DNA from 3 places in the Kluyvera sp. genome. Region 2 is predicted to be linked to each of the others. Evidence: predicted binding sites of a transcription regulator. Region 2 holds the regulator's gene; each other region holds the start of a gene.
The links. Region 2 encodes Fur, which represses iron uptake genes when iron is present. Its sites were predicted from a motif close to ATAATAATGAGAACNACTATCAA; they were not measured.

Region 1: the regulator Fur is predicted to act here: its motif matches at 2,259-2,281, upstream of ACW14G_RS06925 (TonB-dependent receptor domain-containing protein).
Region 3: the regulator Fur is predicted to act here: its motif matches at 3,191-3,213, upstream of fepB (Fe2+-enterobactin ABC transporter substrate-binding protein).

Annotation. Positions count from the first base shown of each region.
Region 1 covers NZ_CBDKZX010000011.1:26,563-31,767, forward strand. Annotated here, with positions in the region: gene ACW14G_RS06905 (phytanoyl-CoA dioxygenase family protein) at 1-498, opposite strand, end outside; gene ACW14G_RS06910 (helix-turn-helix transcriptional regulator) at 658-1,479, shown strand; gene ACW14G_RS06915 (nitrous oxide-stimulated promoter family protein) at 1,482-1,826, opposite strand; gene ACW14G_RS06920 (SelT/SelW/SelH family protein) at 1,891-2,178, opposite strand; gene ACW14G_RS06925 (TonB-dependent receptor domain-containing protein) at 2,383-4,737, shown strand; gene ACW14G_RS06930 (hemin-degrading factor) at 4,799-5,205, shown strand, end outside.
Region 2 covers NZ_CBDKZX010000027.1:16,175-21,379, forward strand. Annotated here, with positions in the region: gene chiP (chitoporin ChiP) at 296-1,702, shown strand; gene chiQ (ChiQ/YbfN family lipoprotein) at 1,753-2,088, shown strand; gene fur (ferric iron uptake transcriptional regulator) at 2,210-2,662, opposite strand; gene fldA (flavodoxin FldA) at 2,955-3,485, opposite strand; gene ybfE (LexA regulated protein) at 3,637-3,930, opposite strand; gene ybfF (esterase) at 4,060-4,824, opposite strand; gene seqA (replication initiation negative regulator SeqA) at 5,007-5,205, shown strand, end outside.
Region 3 covers NZ_CBDKZX010000010.1:52,776-57,980, forward strand. Annotated here, with positions in the region: gene ACW14G_RS06585 (glycosyl hydrolase family 18 protein) at 1-1,885, opposite strand, end outside; gene fepB (Fe2+-enterobactin ABC transporter substrate-binding protein) at 2,047-3,006, opposite strand; gene entC (isochorismate synthase EntC) at 3,241-4,422, shown strand; gene entE ((2,3-dihydroxybenzoyl)adenylate synthase EntE) at 4,432-5,205, shown strand, end outside.

The DNA.
Region 1 (5,205 bases), on a different contig from region 2:
GCGCAGGTGCGTGGCGGGGATAATACGCGGTGCGCCGTTCGCGGCGGAGAGATCGTCAATTGCCCAGATCGTGTTCACCAGATGCACTTTCGGGAAGTCCGGACGCGGCTTTTTCCAGTCGGCGTGCAGCGGTTGGTGTCCGCCGTTGTACAGCGCCTCACGGGCGTTGAGGCTGGAAACTTTAAACGCGCCCCCAAAGATATAGCGGCACGCTGACAGAACCAGCGGATGCGCCCACACTTTCTCCCACACCACGCCCTTGTTCACCAGATTGGCAACACGCGTCGCCGTCTCTTCCTGGTGATGTTCCACCGCCAGATTCTCACCTTCGCGTTCCACCAAACAATCAATTCGCTCGCGCATCGCGGCCAGCCAGTCGGCATCCGCTACGCCGTGAACGATCGTATAGCCCTGGGTATCCAGCTCATGTTTCATCGTGGCTGACAGTTCGCCGTTGGCGCCCAATGCATCCAGCCAGAATGCCGCTTGCTTGTCCATATCGCCTCTCTTTTGTTAACCATTTCACAACATGTATGAAAAGTTACTGCAGGCGTGGCCGCCATTCTGTATGAGATAGCTACACAACGCTGGATTTTTGTGTACAGCAAAATAAAGTGTGATGAGACTCAAAATCCAGAATAACAACAGGACATGAGCATGTCAGAACCAACCCTCGTCCCCGTGCTGAAACAGCTGCTTACCCGGCAGAACGAGCTCGTGGTGCGTTTTCCGCAAATCTCCCAACCCGCGCCGGAGCTGGCGATGAGCGTATCATTTCCCCGCCTTGAGATTGTGCTGGAAGGCGAGCTGGCGGATGGCTGCCTGGAAGCACCGCTTGGGCCGCTACAGGCGCTGTATATTCCCGGCGGGCGCTGGAATGCCCCGCAGTGGCACGGCCCGGCGACGTCGCTGAGCATTCTGTTCAGCAAACAAAAATTGGGCTTCAGCCTTCAACGCTTCGACGGTAAAAAATTCGTTGAGATCCGCAAGCAGCACGTGGCGCGACTCGGCCCGCGGGTGGGATCGTATCTCTTGCTGGCAATGAATGAGCTGGCGATTCGCCCGGTGATGCCCACCACGCAGATAGTCCTCAGCGGCCTGCTCAGCCACTGTATCGATCAACTGACCCATCTGGCGGATACGGTCAGCAAAAGCAGAGAATTGTTTCTGGCGATTCAGGAATATATCGACGAACACGCCGCCGAGGCGCTCAGCCGAGAGACGGTGGCGAAGAAGTTTCACATCACCCCGAACTATCTGTCGCACCTGTTTCAGAAGTCCAGCACCGTCGGCTTTAACGAATACCTCACCGCCGTGCGCCTGGAGTTGGCAAAGAAATTACTGCGCGGCTATGAGCTGAAAATTAAAGAGATTGCCCACCACTGTGGCTTTGAGGACAGCAACTACTTTTGCCGCATCTTCCGCAAGCATACTGCCCGCTCGCCGTCGGAGTATCGTCGTCACTGCCGCACCCTGTAAGGCTATTTTTTGCGCCGATATTTCTCCGGCAGCTCGGGAACCGGACGGCGGTCATCAATCAAATGGAGGATCGTGAGCAGCGGGTGACGCCAGAGCATCCGCGGTCCTGCCCAGCGCATAATCTGTTTCATCTCTTCACGCTTTGCGGGTTGGTAGCAGTGCACCGGGCACTGCTTGCAGGCCGGCTTTTGTTCGCCAAACACGCATTTATCCAGCCGCTTATCGGCATAATGGTTCAGTGCCTGGTAATGCTCAGCATCGTGCAACGCCTGCGGACAACGGCGCTGATAGAGCGCAATCATGCTGCTGATTGTCCGTTTTTCACGATCGATGCGTTTGCCTGCCATACCCGGTCCCTCACCAATAAAGATGCATTAATAATACACGTTTAATGGCGCGTTCGCAGCCGCTTTATCCTTCGTGCTTATCCACATGGCCCAGCGGTTTTTCCGGGAAGCAAACGTCGCGCACCCGACGCTTGAGCTCTGCGGCGTCCGGGAAGCCGTCGTCACGCTTACGCTCCCACACCAGTACATCCCCGACGGTAATGGTAAAAATCCCGCCGGTACCCGGTATCAGCGTTACGCAGGCAATATCGGTACTGAAGGTGTGTAACAGTTCCTGCGCCATCCAGCTGGCGCGCAGCATCCAGTTGCATTGGGAACAGTAGGTGATGGTAACTGCCGCTTTCTCGGTCATCGCTATCTCGGGAGAGTCAAAAACAAAATTGTAATCAAATTGTTGCATACAAGCAGATTTATTTGCAAATATTATTGCAAATGATAATACCTATCATTAACATTCGCATTGCATAAAATTGGAGGGCGTCAAGATGCTTAAGGAAAAGCAGATTCTGGAAGTTACGCGTGAGCCAATACTAATAACGATGAAGGCATGGCAACTATGTACAAATCCATTCAATCAGAGGCGTGGTGCAAGAAAAGCCTACTGGTGACCTCTTTGCTCGCAGCAATCTATCAGACTTCCGCGGGCGCGGCTGAAACACAGGACAAAACCGCCGTCGACAGCGCGGAACAGATGACCGTCACCGCCCCCGCACCGGTACTTAAACCGGGCAGTCAGCACGCGATAAGCGCGCAGGAGCTTCAGGACAAAGGGGCCAACGATTTTGGTTCCATTATGCGTTATGAACCGCTGATCGGTGCGACCGGCGCCAACGGTGGATCCGGCAACGGCAAAAGCGGCTTCGACCGCGGCGGCTACACCGGCTACAACATTCGTGGCCTTGAGAGCAACCGCGTCGGCATCGACGTCGACGGCATTGCGCAGCCGAACGCCACCGGCCGCAGCTACGTCAGCCGCGCCGGGCTTAACACCTTCGGCATCGGACGCGACTATATCGACCCGTACATGTACGGCAGCGTGGATATTCAATCTGGGGCGACCGACACCGAGACCGCCAATACCTCCATCGGCGGCAACGTTTCCTTCCAGCCGAAATCGGCGGACGACTATCTGCATCCGGGCAAAACCAGTGCCTTTAGCTACCGCAGCGAGTATGACTCGTCTGACCGCAGCTGGCACAATGGTCTGACGGCAGCGGGCGGCAACGAAACGCTGCGCGGCATTTTTGTCTACAGCCGCCGCGATGGCCAGGAGACTACCACCAACAGTTCGAGCGTGGACGCGTTCCCGGCGAACTGGCACTCCGACGCGTTTATGGCCTCTGGGATCTGGCAACCTAACGATCAGCACAAACTGACCAGCACCCTCGACTACTACCATAAAACCAACCACACCCACTACGATGTGTGGAACGACAGCGGTAGCAAAACCATCGGCGACGCGCAGCAGACCAGCCAGACTCGCCGCTGGGGTCTGAGCCTCAAAGATGACTGGACGCCGATGAATGACTTCATCGACAGCGCATCGACCAGGGTTTACTACCAGCATACCGAAGCGCACGACCGGACCTATATGCCGGACAGCTTCACCAGCAAGATGCAAACGGTGTACTCCAACTATGACACCGACACCTGGGGTATGCAGACCGCGCTGGCCAAAACCCTCGGCCGCCATGACCTGAGCGCGGGCTTTAACGCCAGCACCACCAAAACCCAGCGTCCGTTCAGCCAGTCACCTATCCCAAGCGTTTACAGCGAGATCATGCAGCCGGAAGCGGACAGCCGCGAGTACACGATCGGCGGCTTCCTGCAGGATCAGATCAACTTCGATCTCGACGGGCATAACTTTGCGGTGATCCCGGGCGTTCGCGTGGTGCATCAGTCTACGAAGCCGGAGAATCTTTCCAGCCTGACCACCAACAGCACGGTACTGACCGAATCCTCGGTGTCGACCCTGTACGGGAAAAACTCGGACACCCAGGCGCTGCCGTCGCTGACCTTCCAGTACGACATTACGCCGCGCATGATGACCTACCTGCAGTACAAACGCGGCGCGGAGTTCCCGAACACCAGCCAGCTGTACGGTTCATGGAACCTCGGATCCAGCTACGCGGGCCGCGGCCAGTACGCGCTGATCGGCAATACCGATCTGAAAACCGAAACCAGCGACAACGTCGAGTGGGGCATGAAGGGCGAAGTGACCGAAGGGATCACCATGCGTACCGCGTTGTTCTACAACAACTATAAAGACTTTATCGCCTATACCCGCTACACCCGTTCCAACAACCCAACCCAGTTCGCCAACGTACCGTCGAACATCTACACCATTTATCAGGCGGAAAACCGTGATAAAGCCTATATCTACGGCGGTGAGATCAGCGCGAAGTTCAACTTTGGCACCTGGTTTGAGCAGGTTGACGGCCTGAGCGCAACGCTGGCCTACGGCTACAGCGAAGGGAAGTCAAAATCCAGCTACTACGGCGACAAATACGTCGACCTCGATAGCGTAGCGCCGATGAAAGCGATCGTCGGCGTGGCGTGGGACGATCCGTCGAAAGTGTACGGTACCGCGCTGACCGCCACCTTCGTAAAAGGCAAACGCGCCACTGCCACCAACCGTGAGAGCTACACCAACACCGGCAGCGCGATTACCGATTCCACCAGCGAATACATGCGCGTACCGGGCTACGGCATGCTCGACTGGACGGCCTACTGGCGCGTCGCGAAGAACGTCCGTATCAACGGCGGCGTGTATAACCTGACCGACCGTAAATACTGGGACTACCTGAGCAGCCGCAACATTGAAACGTCCACCAATCAGGATGCCAACGATAAGTCGCTGGCGGTGATGCCGGGCCGTACCTGGCAGCTGGGCGTCAACGTCGATTTCTGATAACAACATCAACAAAACCTGCCTCCGGCCGCTGGCCGGGGTAATGATAAGGAAGAGAGTTATGCAAAACGCATCAACTGAACTGTGGCAGCGCTATCAGGACGTCAAAGCCAGCGGCGCCGCCAAATACGCTCGCGATATCGCCGCCGTAATGGGGGTGAGCGAAGCGGAACTGACCGCAGCCGGCGTTGGCCACGACGCCGTGCGCCTGCAGGATAATGCGCGCGCGATCCTCGCTTCGCTGGAAAAGGTCGGCGAAACCAAATGCATCTGCCGCAATGAGTACGCGGTGCATGAGCAGGTTGGCGCGTTCACCCACCAGCACCTCGACGGCCACGTGGGCCTGATACTCAACCCGCGTGCTCTCGACCTGCGCCTGTTCCTGAGCCAGTGGGCCAGCGCGTTTCACGTTAACGATGGAGGGCGCGAGAGCATTCAGTTCTTTGACCCGCACGGCGACGCGGTGCT
Region 2 (5,205 bases):
ACATCTACCCACCCCTGATCTTCAATGTAAACGGTCTCATTAACATTTCATCCAAGCCCCGCAAGGGCTGGCCTGTGCAAATGTTAACAATGCATTACGTTACACATTGAAACCAAATATGTGCGCTTTGTCATAATCCTGCACTCTTGTTGCGGAAAAGGATTGATAATTCGCGTCGCGAAAAATAGTCTATCAGTGTACTGAAACACCTTTTTCCAGAAGTTCATTTTTTAGCGTTTTATTTTTTTGCTTCTGCTTTGCAGCGGCATTTTTAAAAGTCAAAGAGGATATAACTATGCGTACGTTTAGTGGCAAACGTAGTACGCTGGCGCTGGCTATCGCCGGTGTGACAGCAATGTCAGGCTTTGTGATGACTCCGGAAGCGAAGGCAGAAGGGTTCATTGATGATTCAACATTAACCGGCGGCATCTACTACTGGCAGCGTGAGCGTGACCGTAAAGATGTGACCGACCACGACAAATATAAAACCAACCTTTCTCACTCCACCTGGAACGCCAACCTCGACTTCCAGTCGGGTTATGCGGCTGACATGTTCGGTATTGATATTGCTGCTTTTACCGCGATTGAAATGGCGGAAAGTAGCGAAAGCGGTCACCCGAACGAAATTGCATTCTCGTCAAAAAATAAAGGCTATAGCGAAGATTACAGCGGCGATAAGAGCGGTATCAGCCTGTATAAAGCGGCAGCTAAATTTAAACTTGGCCCAACCTGGGCGCGTGCGGGTTACATTCAACCAACCGGTCAAACCCTGCTGGCACCGCACTGGAGCTTTATGCCGGGTACTTACCAGGGCGCTGAAGCCGGGGCAAACTTTGACTACGGCGACAATGGCGCGCTGAGCTTCTCCTACATGTGGACCAATGAGTACAAGGCGCCATGGCATCTGGAGATGGATAACTTCTATCAGAATGATAAGAAGACCAAAGTTGATTACCTGCACTCTATCGGTGCGAAATACGATTTTAAAAATGACCTGGTGCTGGAAGCGGCATTCGGTCAGGCGGAAGGTTATGTCGACCAGTACTTCGCCAAAGCAAGCTACAAATTTGATATCCCTGGCGGCCCGCTGACCACCAGCTACCAGTTCTATGGTACCCGTGACAAAGTGAGCGATCACGGCGTGAACGACATTTACGACGGCACCGCGTGGCTGCAGGCGTTAACATTTGGCTATAAGCTGAACGAGGTGTTCGACTTCCGTCTGGAAGGGACCTGGGTTAAGGCTGACGGTCAGCAGGGCTACTTCCTGCAGCGTATGACCCCGACCTACGCGTCATCTAACGGTCGTCTGGATATCTGGTGGGATAACCGCTCTGACTTCAACGCCAACGGCGAAAAAGCGGTCTTCTTCGGTGGTATGTATGACCTGAAGAACTGGAATCTTCCTGGCTGGGCAGTGGGTGCATCCTACGTCTATGCATGGGATGCGAAACCAGCGACCTGGCAGATGAACCCGGATGCCTACTACAACAAAAACAATACGATCAGAGAATCTGCATACAGCCTGGATGCCATGTATACCGTACAGGAAGGCCGCGCGAAGGGTACCCTCTTCAAACTGCACTTCACTCAGTACGACAACCACTCCGACATCCCAAGCTGGGGCGGTGGTTACGGCAACATCTTCCAGGATGAGCGTGACGTGAAATTCATGGTTATCGCACCGTTCACTATTTTCTGATGCATGATGCGGCAGGGGGAAGCCTCTGCCGCCGCTAAGAGGCTCATCGTATGAAAAAACTGATTATTGTTGCCCTGATGGCCGCTGGCCTTACCGCTTGCGCTCAGCCATCCACGCCGAAAGAAGACAGTAAGCTGAAGGATGCCTACAGCGCGTGCATTAACACCGCTGAAGGCAATCCGGACAAAATCCAGGCCTGCCAGAGCGTGCTGAACGTGCTGAAAAAAGAGAAACAGCATGAACAGTTTGCTAATCAGGAATCCGTACGCGTGCTGGATTATCAGCAGTGTATTCAGGCAACCCGTACCGGTAACGACCAGGCCGTAAAAGCCAAATGCGAAAAGATGTGGCAGGAAATTCGCAGCAATAACACCGTGAAGCCATAAGATAAGGCGAATGCTAATAACTGAAAAAACCGCTGCTTGCAGCGGTTTTTTTATGGCTGAATGCGAACGAAGGGCAAAAAAAACCAACGCATGGCGCTGGTTTTTTTAACGAGGGCGGGAGTTACTTCTCTACACCATCGTGAGCATGTTCATCTTCACGGCAGTCGCCTTCAGCGCAGTGGCCATAAAGATAAAGGCTGTGGTTGGTCAGACGAATTCCGTGTTTGGCGGCAATTTCACGCTGGCGAGCTTCGATAGATTCGTCGCTGAACTCGATCACTTTGCCACAGTCGAGGCAAATCAGGTGATCGTGGTGATGCTGCTGGGTCAGTTCGAAAACGGATTTGCCGCCTTCAAAATTATGACGGGTCACGATGCCCGCGTCATCAAACTGGTTCAGGACACGATAAACCGTGGCCAGGCCAATTTCTTCACCCATGTCGATCAGGCGTTTGTATAAGTCTTCCGCACTGACATGGTGGTTATCCGGTTCCTGAAGAACTTCCAGAATCTTTAACCGTGGAAGTGTGACTTTCAGGCCAGCCTTCTTTAATGCGGTATTATTGTCAGTCATGCGGAATCTGTCCTGTTGCTAAACGATTAACTTCCATCAGCGAAAGTATCACAGAGAATTCACCCGTTTTAATGCGTCTCATTATAGAATGACCCTGGATAAATGAAAACAGCAAGGCTTGGGTAAACTAAGCTTTCAAAAACGAGGCGTCACCGACAAACAGAGCGATGAACCTACGCTAAATCAGAAGATATTGTACAGGTATGCGCTGAAAAGTTAAAAAAATGTAGCTATTATTTTGATTGCTTTTACCTATTAATGAGGCGCGATTTGTTATCGCGCCTCAATATCATCAGGCGTTTTTGATTTCGTCGAGGTGCAGCTCTTCAGCAACCTGCTTAACCCATTTTTCAACGCGTTCAGCGGTCAGCTCCGGCTGGCGGTCTTCGTCAATCGCCAGACCCACGAAGTGGTCGTCATCGGCCAGGCCTTTCGACGCTTCGAAGTGGTAGCCTGCGGTTGGCCAGTGACCAACGATGGTCGCGCCGTTTGGCTCGATGATGTCGCGAATCGTACCCAGCGCATCGCAGAAGTACTCCGCGTAGTCTTCCTGATCGCCACAGCCGAAGAGGGCGACCAGCTTACCGTTGAAGTCAACTTCTTCCAGAGACGGGAAGAAATCGTCCCAGTCGCACTGTGCTTCACCGTAGTACCAGGTTGGGATACCCAGCAGCAGGATATCGTAGCCTGCCAGGTCTTCTTTGCTGCTCTTGGCAATGTCGTGAACGTCAGCGACATCTTTACCAAGCTGTTTTTGAATCATTTTTGCGATATTTTCGGTGTTCCCGGTGTCGCTACCGAAGAAGATGCCAACGATTGCCATGAGTAAAATAACCTCTTGAAACTTAATGATATGGTGGTGGCTTATTGCCCACAGATAAGGGCAATCATAGCAGAACAGAGAAGCGGGCGGAAACAGCTATCGTGCCGTACTGCACACTCTGCTACATGAAAGTGCGTTCTGGGGGGATATTTCAGACTTTCCCTTGCCCGTGCAGCAGCGCCAGTTGGCTCATCAGCATCTCTTCGATGAGTTCGCTGCGGCTCATGTCACGGGCTGCCGCCAGTTCGTTGAGCGCATCAACGGCGTCGCTGTTCAGCTTTAACTCGACGCGCTTAAGCCCACGAACTTTGTCGCGTTTGAGCTGATTGCGCTTATTAATGCGGAGCTGTTCGTCACGCGAAAGCGGATTGGTTTTGGGTCTTCCCGGCCGACGCTCATTTGCGAACAAATCTAATGTCGTACGGTCCGTTTGTTCTTTTGCCATGGTTCTGAGTGACTTCGGGGAAACAAGCTACCGGACGGTGCCCGGTGCAGACAGCGCGCAATCATACAACAGTGGAACCCGCACGCCAACGACCACGGCCATTCTGGCGCGCGGTCGATGCATTTTTAATCACTCAGCGAGGTAACGGCGAATGGCGCGCAGCACGGCGTCCGGTTTTTCGGCGTGAACCCAGTGACCCGCCCCGGCAATCACGTGCGCTCTCGCCTGCGGGAACTGCGCCAGCAGATCGTCACGATAGGCTTCGGTGACATACGGTGAGTTGCCGCCGGGAATAAACAGCGCAGGGTGTTCCCAGGCCGGAATGGTTTCCCAGCCGACGATATGGGGATATTGCTCCCACAGCACCGGCACGTTAAAGCGCCAGGCGCCGTCAACAAACGACTTCAGCAGAAACTGAATCACGCCTTCTTCATGCAGATACTCGCGCATCACCGTGGCTGCCTGCTGGCGCGTGGAGACGCCCGCGCTGGTGACGGCGTTAATGGCGGCAAAAATTTCATCATGACGACGCACGTGGTAATCCACCGGCGCAATGTCGATTGCCACCAGGCGGTCGATGCGCTCCGGGGCCAGCGCGGTCAGCGCCATCACCGCTTTTCCGCCCATTGAATGGCCGATGAATGTCGCTTTCTCAATCTGGTTGGCGTCGAGAGTATCGAGCAAATCCTGCGCCATGGCCGGATAGCTCATATCGTCGGAACGCGGCGACAGACCGTGGTTACGCATGTCGACCTGAATGACATCGTGATCGGCAAGCAGGTCGCGGGCGAGAATGCCGAGGTTATCCAGGCTGCCGAACAGACCGTGGACCAGGACGATGGGGGAATTATTGTGCAGGTTTTGTGCAGTTTGCGCTCGGAAATTCAATTTCATAGCAAAGTTCTTTTTTTCGCATTGTCGGGTTAGGGTATCATGTTGAACATTCTAACGCTCAGGGGCAAGTGAGGAACTCATCCGAATTTTGCCGTGCCCCTGGTTTGGCGCTACCCGCTGTTGGGTTTTGACTTTATAATCCCAATAAACTGTATTCAGAAAAATTATCGCACCGGATTAAGATGAAAACGATCGAAGTTGATGACGAGCTCTATCGCTATATTGCAGCCCACACTCTGCGCATTGGCGAGAGCGCGTCCGACATTTTACGGCGTATGCTGAAATTCTCCGCCGCTTCCCAGCCCGCAGCCGTCGCTGCCGCGCCGGTCGTCAAAGCAGAAACGGTTGCCGCTCCGGCGCCCGCTGCTGTCCCCGTTGCTG
Region 3 (5,205 bases), on a different contig from region 2:
CATCGTCAGAATCGTACCCGGCATCGTCCTCTTCTTCTTCGTCAGGCTGTGCTTTTGACGGCGCGGGAACGACCGAGAGGACAAAGCGCTGCTGGCTGGATGGTTCGCCCCAGATATCACGCACAAACAGCGTGAAGGTGTATGTTGTCTCCGTTTCCACGTTGGGGACATCAAACTCAATGTCAGCCGTAGTTTTATCATCGACAACAATATCCGACGGTACACCCCAGCTGTAGCTCAGCATGTCGCTATCTTCATCAGAGGATTTTGCGCCGGAGAGACGAATGCGCGAGCCGCCGACGATCATCAGTTCAATCAGCGCGTTTGGCGCATGGTTGATTTCCGGTTTTACCGGTGTGTCCTGCGCTTCTTCATCCGCTTGAGTGATGTTGATGCCTTCGAAATAGAACGGTTCCATGTCGATGACTTGCTTGCTGATTTCATAACCCAGACCTTCGCGTACAGCGTTAACCAGCACGCCGTTATCATGGTCCACCGTCCAGGTAAAGACGCCGCCTAGTCCCAAATTTGCCGCATATTCGCCCTTGGCTTTAATGGTGCGCGGGGTATCCAAAGACATAAACAGTTTGGACTGCGGGTTATACAGATAATCCGCGTTGGAAACCTGGTCGGTATAGACGTTGAAGCCGTTGCGACCTTTCTGGTTTTCCAGATCCAGGTAGTTGTACATCACGTCGTACCATTCGCTGGTGCCGGACTCAAAGGTGCCGGTCGTGGTGCCGCCGCCAGGCATGTAGGAGCCTTCCAGCGGTGAGAAACTGGTGATTTCGGTATTCCGGCTGTTTCGGGTGTAGCCTGCGTAGCCAATGTTGATACGTTCAGCCGGGAAGCCTTGCTCCAGCAGATAGTCAACGATGGTTTCCACTGACCAGCCGCCCGGCGTGGTGGCCTTCAGGTTAGTGTGGTGCGCCAGCGTTTCCGCCCACGGGGTGCCGAAGAAGTCGTAGCTCATGACGTTAATGTAATCCATACCGGCATTCATCATCGTGTTGAGGTCGATAAACTGCAGTTTTTCAATGACGGCGGAAGCCGCAATCGAAATTTTGACGTCTTTGCGGTTAGCGGCATCCAGCTGCTTGCGAACTTCGGCAATCAGCAGCGCAAAGTTCGCGCCGTCTTCTTCGCCGTACGGGTTGCCAGCCGCTTCAACGTTCGGGTATTCCCAGTCGAGATCGACGCCGCTGAACATCGGGAACTGCTTGAACAGCTTCACCAGACCTTTGGCGAAGATTTTACGCGAGGCATCGCTGGCGGCGGTTTCATGGAAGCCGTTGCTCATGGTCCAGCCGCCGATGCTCATGGAGAGCTCAAGGTTATGGCCCAGCGATTTTGCTTTGGCCTGCAGATCGCGCAGCGCGCCGAGGAAGCCTTTGGTATTAGCCTGGGTCACGGTTTTCGGGTCAACATCCCAACCGCTCACATCATAGCCCACGTTGATGTAGCTCTGGAAATCGCCCCATGGGTCGAGGAAGGTCGGTTCGTATTTCACTTTGCCGCACAGTTCCGCGGCTTCCGCCACGACATCACGCTCCTGACCGTCCATTTTATGAAAACCGACGATACCGACAAAACCCGCGATGATTTTGTCATAGGCCAGCGGGGAGACGTTGGTGACATCATAGCCACGGCCGCGCTCCAGGGGCGTATCAATTGACTGCAGACGAGAATCATACTGAGACCAGTCGGTGAAGTAGCCGAAGACTTTCGGTTTGGCCGCGTTGGCGCTGTATTCGTTGTAGACCGGTTTGGCCACACGCGCGGAGGTGTAGCTCAGCATGCTGTCTTCGGTTGCGGGGTTAAAACCATCGGCCGCATTACTGGTTTCGGTCAGTGTATCGTTTTGGATCAATTTACTCTTCGCCATGTTCATCTCCTCTCGGTGTAAAGGCGTCGCCGTAAGTGGCGTGAGCAAATAATCCGGTAGCGTAATGACAATGGCTAATCACAACACAACATCAGGAGCGATGAGGTTTGGCGTGATGTTGATGAGGTAAAATCCGGCATCGGATGATGCCGGAGTGGCGTTTAGCCAAACAGCGCCGCCAGGCGTGCTAACACCCGCGTTGCACTGTAGTAATCAAGGCGGAACGTCTCGCTGCCCAGCGCATAAACGTGTTTATTTTTGACGGCCGGAAGATGCGCCAGCAGCGGGTTGGCGTAAATCGCGTCGGCGTCTTTCTCGTCACCGGCAAACAGGAACAGGCTTTCGCCGTTCAGGCCGGAAGCCAGGCTCTCACCGCCAAGCTGGATGATGTCGTGGCGTTTACCCTGACTCTGGCTGGCATGCAGACCAGGCGGCAATGTCGCGAGGGTAAAGCCAAGCTGCTGCAGGAACTGCCCCTGTGCGGATTCGCTGGTCCACAGGTTAGCGCTATGGGCTGCTGCGGTGTACACCAGCGCGCTGACCGGCTGCGGCGGCAGTTTAATTTGCTGCTTCACCGTCGCCAGCTGTTTATCAAATTCGGCAATACGCGCCGCCGCCTGCTGCTCGTTGCCGGTAATCCCGCCCAGTTGGGTCAGCAGCGCCTGCCAGCTTTTATCGTCGTAGTTGATGATAAGCGTGGGAGCGATGGTGGAGAGCTGATCGTACAGCGCCAGCGCCGAGTCGCCGCCGGTGGCGCTAATCAGAATCAAATCTGGCATCTGCGCAGCCACCGCTTCAGCGCTGGGTTCACCGATATACAGGCGGGTCACTTTACGGGCTTTGGCGACGTCGCCCCATTGGCGCAGGAAACCCTGAGCATCGGCTACCCGGTTATTGGGGGTGGTGGCGCCGCTGGCGATCACCGGCGCGTCAATGGCCAGCAGCGAGCCGGTGAGGGTGACGCTGGTGGATACAATACGCGTGGGTTTTTGTTCCAGCGTGTGTACGCCATGGCTGTCGGTGACCTGGCGCGGCCAGTCGGCGGCCTGCGCTGAGGAGAGTCCTAAAACGCTGAAGCCAGCGATCAGCGCGGCGGTGCGCCATAAAGCGGAGAGTTTCACAGAAATGCATCCCGGTTGCAGTTAGTTAATGCTTCTCATTTTCAACTATTGTCCGCCCCGGATGCAAGCCCGGCGCTGAACTGTTGCAAGCGCCATATTGGGGCGGCGACATCGCGATTAAGCACAAGATGCTGCGTTGCGCTGTTGACATATGAAGCGTTTACTTTTAGGTTACCAAACCAAAATATAAATGATAATTATTCGTAATATCTTTATCGTTTTTTGGAGGATGATATGGAAACGTCACTGACTGCGGATGAACAAGAACAGCAGCATCGGGCCACGCTTTCGGCCGACCGCTTTTTCTTTATGTCGCCGTTCCGCAGTTTTACGACCTCGGGTTGCTTCCAGCGCTTTACCTGCCCCGCAGAAGGGGGCGATGCGCCCGATAGCGCCTTTCAGCAAGGTTTAGCCTCGGCGTTCGCCGCAGCCAAAGCCGCCGGGATCGCCAATCCGGTGATGGTGGGGGCGATTCCGTTTGATACCCGCCAGCCGTCTGCGTTGTTCATTCCTGAGCGCTGTGAGTCCTTCTCACGCACCGTAAAACAGCACACCTCGCGCTACCACGCGTCTCGCGAACCGATGCGGGTGACCGAGCGTCAGGAAATTCCGCAACACCCCGTTTTCCTCGATATGGTTGCCCGCGCGGCGGCGCTGACGGCGACCCCGCAGGTCGATAAGGTGGTGCTCTCCCGGCTGATTGATATTACCGCCGGGCAGTCGCTGGACAGCGGCGTGCTGCTGGAACGACTGGTCGCGCAAAACCCGGCAAGCTTTAACTTCCATGTCCCGCTGCCGGACGGTGGGGTGCTGCTGGGGGCGAGCCCGGAACTGCTACTGCGTAAAGAGGGCGATCGTTTCAGTTCGCTGCCGCTGGCTGGATCGGCGCGTCGTCAGCCGGATGACCTGCTGGATCGTGAAGCGGGTAACCGTCTGCTGGCATCGGAAAAAGACCGCCATGAACACGAGCTGGTGACCCAGTCGATGCAACGTACGCTGGCGCCGCGCAGCCTGCAACTGACGTTGCCGCAGACGCCGCAGCTGATTACCACGCCAACGCTGTGGCATCTGGCGACGCCGATTGAAGGGCAGGCGAAAGCGGCGGAAAACGCCCTGACGCTGGCTTGCCTGCTGCACCCGACGCCAGCGTTGAGCGGTTTCCCGCATCAGGCGGCGAAACAGGTGATTGCTGAACTGGAACCGTTTGACCGCGAGCTGTTTGGCGGCATTGTGGGCTGGTGTGATGCCGAAGGGAACGGCGAGTGGGTGGTGACGATTCGCTGCGCGCGCGTGAAGGCCAATCGCGTGCGCCTGTTCGCCGGCGCGGGCATCGTGCCCGCTTCATCGCCGGAGTCCGAATGGCGCGAAACCGGCGTCAAACTCTCGACCATGCTGAACGTGTTCGGCCTGCATTAAGGAATCAGAATGACCGTAGAATTTACCCGCTGGCCGGATGCGCTTGCGGCGCGCTATCGTGAAAAAGGCTACTGGCAGGATCTGCTGCTCACCGACATGGTGACGCGTCATGCCGAAAGTGATGCGATTGCGGTTATCGACGGCGAACGTCAGATAAGCTATCGCGCGCTGAATCAGGCCATCGACAATCTGGCCGCGACGCTGCAAAGCCAGGGGCTGAAGCGCGGTGAAACGGCGCTGGTGCAGCTGGGCAATATCGTCGAGTTTTATATCACCTTATTTGCATTGTTGAAGATTGGCGTTGCGCCAGTTAACGCGCTGTTCAGCCATCAGCGTAGTGAGCTGAATGCCTACGCCGAGCAGATATCCCCCGCAGCCCTGATTGCCGATCGCGGTCACGCGCTGTTTGCTGATGAGACCTTCCTCAATCATTTCTGCGCGCAGCACCGTGCTTTACGCGTCGTACTGCTACGCAATGGTGAAGGGGAACACGCGCTGGAAGCGGCGATAGCTCGCCCGGCGATGGGCTTCACGCCGACGCCGACCGCCGCGGATGAGGTGGCCTTTTTTCAGCTTTCCGGCGGCAGTACCGGCACGCCGAAGCTTATCCCTCGCACCCATAACGACTATTACTACAGTATTCGCCGCAGTAATGAAGTGTGTCGCTTTGATGCGGCGACGCGCTATCTGTGTGCTATTCCGTCGGCGCACAACTACGCCATGAGTTCACCAGGCGCGCTGGGCGTGTTCCTGGCGGGAGGAACGGTGGTGCTGGCGGCGGAC